2 regions of the Pseudoalteromonas sp. MMG013 genome follow, and region 2 is predicted to be linked to the other one. Evidence: predicted binding sites of a transcription regulator. Region 2 holds the regulator's gene; the other holds the start of a gene.

Region 1 (6,153 bases), on a different contig from region 2:
GGAATGTTGCGTTTAATGGTAGGGGTTTGTCAGAGCCCATTAGGATGGGCCCTAAAATGCATTATTTGGCAGTTAGTTTCTCAATACCTAAAATCAGCATTAAGCCCAATATAGCCAAACCAACACATAACCATGTCTGCGGTTCCTGCCCCACCAAATTTGCGTAATCAAGTGGAGATATATTCTGTTGGTTTAAGGGCTTTTCTGCACCACTTGAGCTGATATACGTTGAGACTACCACCTTCCATGGCCATAACAAGTTTAAGGACCCTAGTAAGAATCCGGCCAATAACGCAAACGTTACCTCTTGGTATGATGAGAGTAACCAAGAAAGAACACGAGAAAATAATATTAAACCAACAACACAGCCCATCATAAATAGCGCGATTAGTAATATTTCTTGATGAGTAATGGCTGATAATACGTGGCCATACATTCCCAATAGTAACAAAATAAAGCTACCTGAAATTCCAGGTAAAATCATGGCACAAATAGCAATAGCGCCAGCAATAAAATAAAGCCACCAATGTGGCTCTGCTTCGGTAGGAGCCAGTGATGTGATAATCACAGCAATAATAGCGCCTGTAATACAGCTTACAATAGTACCTAACTGCCATTGTTTAACTTGCTTAGCTATAAATATAAAAGAGGCCAAGATCAAGCCAAAAAAGAATGACCACACTAGCAGTTGGTGATTTGATAACAAGTAAGTAATCACTTTAGCCAAAGACACAGCACTGGTTATTAAACCAGCAAAAACTGCTACCAAGAAACTACCATCAATATAGTCCCAGCTTGCTTTAACGCCATGCCGTCTCAATAATGCGATGGCTTCGAAATTTACACTTTTTATCGCACTTAAAAACCGAGCATAGATCCCAGTAATAAATGCTACAGTCCCACCCGACACTCCTGGTACAACATCAGCTGCCCCCATGCCTGCGCCTTTTAAAAATAAAAAAATATAGTCTCGTTTAGAATCAGACCGTTTTGTCACTGACGAACTCTCCGTATAAAATGAAATGCAAGTGTAACTCAGAAAAATACTATTATAATTAGATCTTATCCTGATTATGGCACGACGAACAGCGAAGCTATACGTAATTATGTATCAAACTTTTAGGTGAGCGACTCATTAATGATCGAAGACATTAACTTGAGCACCGCCTCGGCGCTTAGCTTGCAATAACGCTTCATCAACCAACGTAAGTAAATGCTGACTATCAGACTGAGCATCTCCCCATACTACCCCCATACTTACGGAGACTGAATAGGCCGAAAGAGCAACGCTTTTAGTGATACGTCGATAAACTTCATCAGCAAAGCTTGGGAGCATTTGACGGCTAATACATGGAGCAATAATTAATAACTCCTCACCGGCCCAACGCGCGAGTACTGCGTGGTTATAATTACGCATTAACGCATTACCAACTTGCTTTAGTATTTCATCCCCCACTTCATAACCATACAATTGATTGATCTGTTTAAAATTATCAAAATCGATAAATACAACAGCGGCTTCAGTGTAGATTTGTGGCATATGTGCCATTTTTAACTGCGCCCCTCTGCGATTTAATAATCCTGTCAAGCTATCATGAAACGACAGGTATTCAATCTCGACATAAAACAATTGTGCTTCTTTCCAACGCCGATAAGAAAATAAGGCGAAGGTTACTGTCAGTGAAAAGCATAAGGGAATAAACTCGTCTAACTCTAAATCTTCATGAGACCTTGAAAAGTGATAAAGCCACTCTAACGTGTCATAACTTGAAAAAATGAAAAAGCAAAGAATATTGACAACAAAAAGAATGAATAACTCTTGCCTGTAGTTGATTTTTAAAGGCTTAATACGGCCAGACAACATAAAAAATACTCTCTCAACAATACAGATATAATGACTATCTTGCCTATATACCCTGCAATAGGACCGCTTATAGAAACACAGAATAAATCTATATACAACAATGTACATTATTATTTTTTCGTGTGTTCTGCTAAACAATAACGTACTTATGCCGATAACTTATCAAACCCTAGCAGCAACGAAGTATTATGTCTCAGCGAATTATAAACCTTTTCTTATTAATATGCGCACTAGTACTATGCAGAAGCGCCTCATCAGCAGACTTTGTCATGCCAGAGGCAAAGCAAGAGGTAGAAAAACGAGATTTAACGAAATTTATCGACGAAAATGCATTGATTGATATTGAAACATCAAAAGGGAATAGTTTTGCTATTTATTCTCCATATATGGCCTCAACCAAACGTGGCATTGTCATTTTGATTCCTGATATTGGCCACCCTCCCCTTTCATATAATGGATTCAATTACCTCCACCACGCGTTAACCGATGACGGGTTTGATACCTACGCCATACAAATTCCAGACATTGCATTTAATGATACACTACCAAAAGATGACACAAGTAATTCCAGTAATACAGAAACAGCCAGCGAAGAAAGCATTGAAAAAAAAATGCAAAAACCCGCTAAATTTCTGGCTGAGCGAGTCCCTGAGAATTCACTAGACGACTATAAAGCACAACTCATAGACATTTTCAAAGCACTATATTCACAATTAACGATGTTAGAGAAAGAACAGCTTGTCGTCATTGCACAAGGTACTAGCGCCGGCGTGTTTAGTGAATACCTTGCTGATTTACCCAACATAAAACTCGACGCTTTTGTGGCCATTAGTGCACAGTTACCAAATAGCAGCAGGCAACGTCATTTACCTGCAAACTTATCTGTGATCAGCCCACCTTTACTTGATATCTTTTATACCAATGATAACCCTACTGTCACTCGCAGCATGCCCGAAAGAATAAGGTGGGTAAAACGCAATAGTAAATTTGACTACCGACAACGCCAGCTCTTTGGATTAACGACAGAAACCAGGCAACATCAGCGGCTGAGAAAAGAAGTTGATGGTTTTCTTCGTCAATTATGACCACCTATGTTGCTTGTTTTTATCTAACACTAGGATGGGTGTTTTAAAAACTCGTAAGCAGCTTGAATATCTTGACTTTTCTTTTTAGCGACTTCCATCATATGTTGAGGCAACCCTTGGGATACCAGCTTATCTGGGTGATGTTGCGACATCAATTTTCGATAAGCGCGTTTTACGTCTTTATCTGTCGCTTGTTCAGTTAACCCTAAAACAGCCAATGCTTGCATTCGAGTAATGTTTTCTGACTGCTGAGCTGTTTGAGAGCCTTTTTGCCTTTGATAATCACCTTGTTGCGCGCGTTGTTCTCGAAACTTAAATTCGGCTTGATAACGTTTCAAAATAAAGCGAAAGTGCGTATTCGAAATACCGAGTAATTGACTCACCTTTTGCAATAATTGCACTTCCTGAGGCGCTAAATGACCATCTGAAAACGCCATTTGAATTTGAATCTCTAAAAAAAGCTGCAGCAAATCGTAACGACGAGAAAAAACCTCTTTAAAATCGTTAACCGCGCCTTTTAATTCAAAATCATTACCTTTGCCATACCTAAATGCATTTTGGGCTTCTTGACGATCTTCCCCGTGCAGTCCCATTTCGTCCATAAATAATGTTGCAGCTTTAATGTGGGTTTCGCTCACTCGCCCATTCGATTTCGCAATATGGCCCATTACGGCAAAGCAACTTGAAAAAAACAATGCTTGACGCTGGTGTAAATCATCACCTTTAAAAAAGCCTTGAAACCCGCCCACTTTATCAAAGTCCTGCTTTAAGCTTTTATCGAACATATGCCCAAGCCAGAAACCGAATATAGCGCCTAGCCAACGACCAAACATAAACCCGAAACAAACCCCTAATAATTTACCCCACACTGTTTTGCTCCTGATTTTTATTTATTTCCATTAACCGCTGCGGAGTGCCAATATCCGACCATAAACCCAAATATAACTCCGTTGAAACTCGACCGGTCTCAATATTTCGTCTCAACAATGGACCTAAAGGAAGAACACCTACCGACAAGGATGAGAAGAAGTCACGCGTATATAAACCAATACCTGAAAAGGTGTACTTTTGAGTATTTATTATTTGATTTGTCAAACAGAAATCCCCATCTAGATTATGTTCTGGGTTTTCTACCAACACAATATGCGCTTCCCCTGCGTATAGCTGTAATTGTGTTAACGCAGCCACATCATAATCAGTGAAAACATCGCCATTCACAACAATAAATGCCTCCTCACTCTCCGTTAGCAAGGGCAACGCATTTATAATGCCACCAGCTGTTTCCAAGCCTCCAGCGGGTTCATAGCAATAAGTGACCTTGACCCCAAACTCACTTCCATCTCCATAATACTGTTCGATTACCTCGCCACACCACGCTAAATTAATGACAATATCACTAATGCCTGCGAGTTTTAACCTATTGATATGATAAGTCAGTAAAGGCTGCCCATTGACTTGCAACATTGGTTTTGGCGTACTTTCTGTCAACGGCATCATTCGTTGGCCACGTCCGGCTGCGAGGATCATTGCTTTCATTTAAACTTATTCAGCTGACTGTTAATTAAAGGTATTATCTCACTCACTAACCAAGTTGCAAGCCATTGATAATTGTCATATCGCTTAGCTACTTCTACAACATACTGTAATGTAGGTACTATATTGTCCAAATAGCCCGCTTTATTATCTCTTAATAATAACCGGGCAAAAATACCAGCGGCTTTCAAATGCCGTTGCAACCCAGTTAAATCAAAATAATACTGATATTCGAGATATGTCATTTCTCCCAATAGCTGTGCTTTTTTCAGTGTTTTATAACTGTATTTCTGAAGTATTAAAAAGTCATCTGCTGGTAACTTAAAATAACAATCTCGCAATAAGGATACAGCATCATATGTTATAGGCCCTTGAACAGCATCTTGGTAATCTATCACAGCCCATTGATGATCATATCGCATAATATTACGACTGTGAAAATCACGATGCATAGTGACTTTTGGCTGCTCTACTATGCTATTTACCAATGACAGTTTCGTTTCTTGCCATCGCTCTTTAACAGTGCCTTCGAGTTCATAATCAAGCCAAGAATTTAATAACCAATTTTCAAATATTTCCAACTCTTGAGTTATAAAACCATCATCATACGGTTTCATAGACGTTGATTTAGTGACTGTCGCTATTGATGGTAAAATATCTAAAATGGCCATATAGTGCTCCAACCTGCTCGGACCACTGATATGATCAGCCAAATGCTCTGTGCCTAAGTCTTCTAGCAGTAATATGCCATGCGGCATATTTTGTGCTAAAATTTGAGGTACTTTTATGCCTGCGAGGGCAAAATTTGCATTAAGATCTACAAACGGCTGGTTATCCACTTTATTGGGCTCTGAGTCCATCAAAATGTAGCTTTTCTCACCATGATATACCCTTAAATAGCGACGAAAACTCGCATCTGCGGTTACAACTTCACAGCGATATGCTTCATCATTAAAAAACCCAACTAGAAACTGCTCGATATAGGTTTGTCTTTCTTTATTATTTGTCACAAAATTCCATTCTTAATTACTGTATTTAACTGAGTTTTACTTTATTATGTCTTGCTTAGATAATTATACTAGGCCAACAAGGTTAATAAATGAGTAAAACTTGGGGGGTCGTCGCACTGACACTCAGTAGCGCACCAGCGTTAGCAATATCAAATTCTACACCGATGCAGTGCAGTCAGTACTTTCAACCGACAAACTGGCAACCTCTTAAATCTTTGCCTTCCAATGCTATAGATATTCAGGCAGATGACGTTGAAATGCAAGGCACAGCCAGTGCTGAGTTTTCAGGTAACGTCGATGTCAACACCCAGAAAATGCGTCTATCAGCAAGCTCAGCCTTAATCGACAAAGAACGAGGTTTGCTCAATGCAACAGGCCCACTTGTCTATCAAGATGCTTTTACTCTCGTTAATAGCACCGGTTTATACGCAGATTTAAATAATAATGATATCAGCTTACTCGGCGCTGACTATCAATTAACACAACAAATTGGTCGTGGTGGTGCTGAAAAGCTATATGCATCAGAATCTGAAATTAGTTTATATAATTCAACTTTTACCACTTGCCCAGTCGAAGCTCCTTTTTGGCAAATCGAAGCAAGTACTATCACATTATCTAAGCACAATGGGTGGGGGGAGTCTTACAACGCAGTTTTGAAGAT
Region 2 (6,153 bases):
TCAAACTTTTTCGGTAAAAAATCTAAAGCACCTGCATCCAAAGCGTCTAGCGTCGCACTAGCACCTTCTCTTGTTAAAGATGAAAACATCAATATTGGTGTCGGGTTCGCTTTCATAATCGCTTTAACTGCGGTTATCCCATCCATTACTGGCATTTCTACATCCATTGTGATGACGTCGGGTCGAAGCTTTGCAGCTTTTTCTACTGCTTCTTGTCCATTAACAGCAAAATCAATAACCTTGATATCACTGTCTTTTTCTAATATTTCACTGACACGACGACGGAAAAAGCTCGAATCGTCTACTACTAATACTTTAACTGCCATTGGCACGCTCATTTTTCTATGCGGATCTGAAAAGTGGCGCACTAGCACCACTTCAATCAATTTAACTGTAATCTACAAACTGGGTTACTGACCAGCGTAATGTTTCAGCATATTTGGTACATCTAAGATCAACGCTATACCACCATCAGAGGTTATTGTAGCTCCAGCCATACCTGGAGTACCTTGCAGCAATTGGTCGAGAGGCTTAATTACCACCTCTTCTTGACCAATCAAAGAGTCAACAACAAATCCAACTTGCTGCGTACCTATTTGCACTATAACGACGTGACCTTCCGCTTTTCTGGTCGTTGTATCAGCGCCTTTTACTAACCAATGCTCCAAATAAAATAGTGGAATAGCTTTTTGCCTCACGATAATAGTTAGTTGTCCATCCACAATATTCGTTTTTGTTAAGTCTAAATGGAAAATCTCACTAACACCAGCAAGAGGTAATGCAAAAGTTTGCTCACCTACAACAACCATTAAGGTTGGGAGTATCGCTAGCGTCAGTGGTACTTTGATTTCTAAAATAGTGCCAACACGAAGCTCCGACTGAATATTCACGGAACCATTGAGCTGAGTAATTTTAGTTTTTACAACATCCATTCCAACGCCACGGCCAGAGATATCAGATATTTCTTCTTTCGTTGAAAACCCTGGTGCAAAAATTAAATTATACGCTTCGGTATCAGATAAACGGCTAGCCTGATCAGAATCAATAACCCCTTTCCCAATCGCTATTTTCTTAAGTTTTTCAGGATCCATACCTGCACCATCATCTCTGATGGTTAACAATATATGATCCCCTTCTTGGGAGGCTGATAACGTAACCGTACCCGTTCTTGGCTTGTTTGCTGCTTCACGAACATCCGGCATTTCAATACCATGATCGACTGAGTTTCGCACTAAGTGAACGAGTGGGTCAGCTAACGCTTCAACCAAGTTTTTATCTAAGTCAGTCTCTTCACCTTCCAAAATTAAATTAATATCTTTTTTCAGGCTTCGAGCTAAATCCCTAACAACGCGAGGAAAACGACCAAACACTTTTTTAATTGGCTGCATCCGAGTTTTCATTACCGCGCCTTGTAAATCAGCAGTAACAACATCTAAGTTAGAAATAGCTTTACCCATAGTTTCACTATTTGTATTGTTAGCTAAACTCACTAACCTATTTCTAACCAAAACTAATTCACCAACCATATTCATGATTTGATCTAAACGTTTTGTATCTACTCGTACAGTTGTTTCTGCTTGCGCAGCAGCTGGTTTTTTAGCCACTGGCGCTTTCGCTGGCGCAGCCTTAGCTTCAGGTTTAACAACTGGTTTCGGTGCTGGTTTTGGTTTTGGCGCTGCTTTTGGTACTGGTGTTGGTGCAGCCGCTTTAGGAGGCTCAGGCATTTGTGCAGATTCACTCGGTTTAGCTGGTGCTTCTGACTCTGTTGAACGTGGAGCCCCCCCCTTGCCATGAAGTTCATCTAATAACGCTTCAAAATCATCATCATTGATTTCATCGTCAGCGTTATCACCTCCGACAGCCGCACTTGGCTGTGACGAATTTCCTGTAGTTGATGATTCCGCCTCTATATTACCAAAACTACCAACGCCATGTAATTCATCTAGTAGACTATCAAATTCATCATCACTTATATCACCATCACTGCTGCTCGCAGCTGGCGCTGGAGTAGGAGCAGGCCCTTGCCCTGATCCATGAAGTTCATCCAATAAATTTTCAAATTCATCTTCTGATATCTCATCAATACCACCATCATTTTCTGTAGCAGGCGCTAAGTCCGCCTCAAATAACACATCATCGACGGGTGGAGTACTAACCGGCTCGGGCTCGGTTGCAACAATTGGCGCTTCATCTTCTGATTCTGGTCGACTTAATTGATGTAACGTCTCTAATAATTGAGGGTCTGCAGGCTCTGGTTTTTCACGATTTTGAATATGCCCAAACATCTCATTAATGGTATCTAATGACTGTAGAATCACATCCATCAATTCGGAGCTAACGCCTCTTTGCCCTTGCCTTAATACATCAAACACATTTTCAGCACCATGACATGCATCAACGAGTTCGGTCATACTTAAGAAGCCGGCTCCGCCTTTGACAGTATGGAAACCTCGGAATATGGCGTTCAATAACTCCTTATCTTCAGGATTGTTCTCCAGTTCTACCAGTTGTTCTGATAATAGCTCTAGAATTTCTCCTGCTTCAACAAGAAAGTCTTGTAAGATATCTTCATCGACTTCAAAGCTCATGTACCTACTCTCCTATTAGAAGCCTAAACTAGACAATAAATCATCTACTTCATCTTGCCCAGAAACCACATCATCGCGAGTATCCGCATCCAATATGGGGCCTTCGGGACCTGATATAGCATCGATGTCTACTTCAGTTGCTTGAACTACCGCTTGCTCAGCGATTACGTCACTTTCTTGGGCTGGTAGTTCATCAGTCGTACCAAAAACGGTAAGCATATGGATAAGGTTATCTTCAACTTCCCTGACAAGTTCAATAACACGGCGAATAACTTGACCGGTTAAATCTTGATAATCTTGTGCCATTAGCACGTTAGTCATCAGGCCCTGTAACTCGTCAGTACGAGTTTGAGAGCCCTGCATAAAACGATCTAGGTCATGACAAAGCGTTTTAAATTCACCGAGTTGGATATCTCGGCTCATTAAACGATCCCACGTAGGCTTTATCTCTGAGATTTCGTCACCTAACTGTTGCGCTAAAGGTAAGCTAGCCTCTATTGCATCCATTGTTTTGTTAGCTGCATTCTCAGTCATTTCCATGACATAATTTAAACGTTGTTTAGCGTCAGGAATGGCTTCAGTCGTCAAATCAGCAAGGCGAGTATCGAGTTCGAAACTTTTTAGAGACTCATGCAATTGACGGGTTAATTTACCCACCTCCGCAAACAACTCGGACTGTTCTTTATTCGCAGCATCCAGTATAAGTTGGTCTGCTTTATCTTGCTCACCTTGTTCCAAATAAACAACAAGTTGTTTAGCTTGCTCAAGGGTGATTTGAGGCACAGAAGGCGTTGACATAAGCCTCTCCTTCTTATTGTTAACCTAAACGTTCAAACACTTTTTCTAACTTAGTTTTTAGCGTTCCTGCAGTAAACGGTTTAACTATATATCCATTTACACCAGCTTGCGCAGCAGCTACTATCTGCTCTTTTTTAGCTTCTGCTGTTACCATCAGAACAGGTATGTGCTTTAAACTATCGTCAGCCCTAATTGCACGCAATAAATCTATTCCTTGCATACCAGGCATATTCCAGTCTGTTACAACAAAATCAAACTCTTGATTTTGAAGCATGGGAAGCGCCGTACTTCCATCATCAGCTTCTTGTACATTTGTAAAGCCTAAGTCTCTAAGTAAGTTTTTGATTATTCTCCTCATTGTAGAAAAATCATCAACCACGAGAATTTTCATGTTTTTATCCAAAACATCCTCCAGTGAGGTTTCAACCTATTATTTTTACTCTAATTGACCCAGTCATTGATTTTAGCTTTGAGCTTTATCATTGCCTGCCCATGGATTTGGCTAACACGAGATTCACTAACATCAAGTATCTGGCCTATTTCTTTTAAATTCATTTCGTCGTTATAGTAAAGAGAGAGTACTAAACTATCCCTTTCTGGTAGCGATTGTATCGCTGTCAGCAACGATTCATTAAAACGTTCATTTTTAACGTTATTAAAAGGTTTGTCTAGCGATAAATCATGGTTTGCAGGAGTAATCACGTCTTCATCAACGCCTAAATCCTCGATACCGATAATTTTACTCGCATTTACATCATGTAGAATATGATGGTACTCATCTAACGTAATATCAAGTTTTTCAGCAATTTCAGTATCTTTTGGTTCTCTTCCCAACACAGATTCAAGGAAAGATATCGCTTCAGCCACCGTCCTGCTGTTTTTATGAACAGAACGTGGAGCCCAATCACCCCGGCGGATTTCATCCAACATCGCGCCCCGGATCCGAATACCCGCGAATGTTTCAAAACTTGCCCCTTTACTGGCGTCAAAGTTTTTTGACGCCTCGATGAGACCAATCATACCTGATTGAATTAAATCATCTAATTGAATATTTGCAGGTAGCCTTGCCAATAAATGGCATGCCACCTTTTTTACAAGTGATGCATGACGTTCAACCACCATGCTCAAGTGTTCTGTTGTTTGATACCCCATCGCTTTACTCACCGATGATGCCATAGTTACCCATTGACAAGTTGTTCAATAAAAAACTCTAAATGCCCTGATGGCTGATGTGGTATAGGCCATTTAGCGGCCTTGCTTGCCAGTCCACGAAATGCAACCGCGGCTGGAGACTTAGGAAATAGCTCAACAATTGTTTTTTGACGCCGCGAAGACTTTCGCATGTTTTCGTCATACGGAACTGTTGCAACAAGCTCAAGTGCCACATCTAAGAATCTATCCGTCACTTTAGACAGTTTAGCAAATAACTCTTGGCCTTCTCTTAAACTACGCACCATATTCGCAACTATTTTAAATTTGTAAACGCCATGCTCTCTGCTTAAAACTTTAATCAATGCATAAGCATCTGTAATGGACGTTGGCTCATCACATACAACGACCATTACGTCCTGTGCTGCTCTAGAGAAGCTTAGCACCATATCCGAGATACCGGCGGCAGTATCTACAATTAAAATGTCAAATTCAGTATTTAACTCACTAAATGCCCGGATCAACCCAGCATGCTCTGCCGGTGTAAGCTCAACCATATTCTGTGAGCCGGATGTCGCAGGCACTATTTTTATGCCTGCTGGCCCTTCAACTAAAATCTCATCTAGCTCACATTCGCCCGATAAAACATGAGATAAATTCTTTTCGACACGCAGACCCAACATGACATCACAATTTGCCAACCCTAAATCAGCGTCTAAAACTAATACTCTGTTACCTTGTTGACCTAGCGCTATAGCCGTGTTCAAAGACACATTGGTTTTACCCACGCCACCCTTACCACCAGTAACGGCTATGACTTTAACACCATGGTTATTATTTTGATTCATCCTACGCAGGCCACTTGCTTGATCTAAAACTGTGTTAATCATACATTCCTACTGTCTGAGACGCCACTGCTTCGCGCCTCGAATGTTGTGCTTTTATTCTCTTTAAATACAATTGCTCAGCTTTTTTGACTAACTTTTGAGCATTTGCCACTCGAATGTCTTCTGGCACCCGTTGACCATTAGTAAGATACCCTATTGGCAAGCGATTTTGAATCGCAATACTGATAATCTCACCTAAACTTAGACATTCATCAAGTTTTGTGAAAATACAGCCACTTAAATTTACTTTTTGAAAGTGACGGACCGACTCTTGTAAAACATGCATCTGTGAAGTCGCACTTAATACTAAATAACTTCTAATATCAACTCTTGCGCTACGCATTAAAGTATTTAATTGTTCTGTTAATCGCAAATCTCTTTGACTCATTCCTGCTGTGTCTATTAATACTAGACGCTTATTGCGTAAATGATATAAAACTTCTGCTAATTCATTGGCATCTTTTACTTGCTTTACAGGACAACCTATAATCCGGCCATATGTCGCTAACTGCTCATAAGCACCTATTCTATACGTATCTGTCGTAATTAGCGCTACTTTGTCAGCTCCGTATTTTTGTGCGCCTAATGCCGCAAGTTTTGCCACAGTGGTTGTTTTACCCACACCAGTTGGACCAACTAACGCATAAACACCACCTTGGCGTAAAATATCATTATTAGTTGTATGCATTTGGTTTACGACCATATTAAGCAATGCATTCCATGCTTCTTTG

Evidence for each region. The regulator FliA, encoded in region 2, starts transcription of late flagellar genes. The targets are predictions, from matches to a motif close to CTAAAGNTNNNNNNNNNNNNGCCGATA.
Region 1: J8L98_RS04380 (DUF3530 family protein) is a predicted target of FliA. The motif match lies at 1,995-2,021, and genes of this name have one in related genera.

The regions. Positions count from the first base shown of each region.
Region 1 is NZ_JAGJEE010000003.1:178,895-185,047, reverse strand. Features, by position in the region: gene J8L98_RS04390 (DUF368 domain-containing protein) at 62-997, opposite strand; gene J8L98_RS04385 (GGDEF domain-containing protein) at 1,136-1,864, opposite strand; gene J8L98_RS04380 (DUF3530 family protein) at 2,134-2,949, shown strand; gene djlA (co-chaperone DjlA) at 2,979-3,818, opposite strand; gene murU (N-acetylmuramate alpha-1-phosphate uridylyltransferase MurU) at 3,808-4,485, opposite strand; gene J8L98_RS04365 (phosphotransferase) at 4,482-5,492, opposite strand; gene lptD (LPS assembly protein LptD) at 5,582-6,153, shown strand, end outside.
Region 2 is NZ_JAGJEE010000007.1:123,788-129,940, forward strand. Features, by position in the region: gene J8L98_RS09575 (chemotaxis response regulator protein-glutamate methylesterase) at 1-326, opposite strand, end outside; gene J8L98_RS09580 (chemotaxis protein CheA) at 411-2,588, opposite strand; gene J8L98_RS09585 (protein phosphatase CheZ) at 2,604-3,386, opposite strand; gene cheY (chemotaxis response regulator CheY) at 3,406-3,789, opposite strand; gene J8L98_RS09595 (RNA polymerase sigma factor FliA) at 3,828-4,562, opposite strand; gene J8L98_RS09600 (MinD/ParA family protein) at 4,565-5,425, opposite strand; gene flhF (flagellar biosynthesis protein FlhF) at 5,418-6,153, opposite strand, start outside.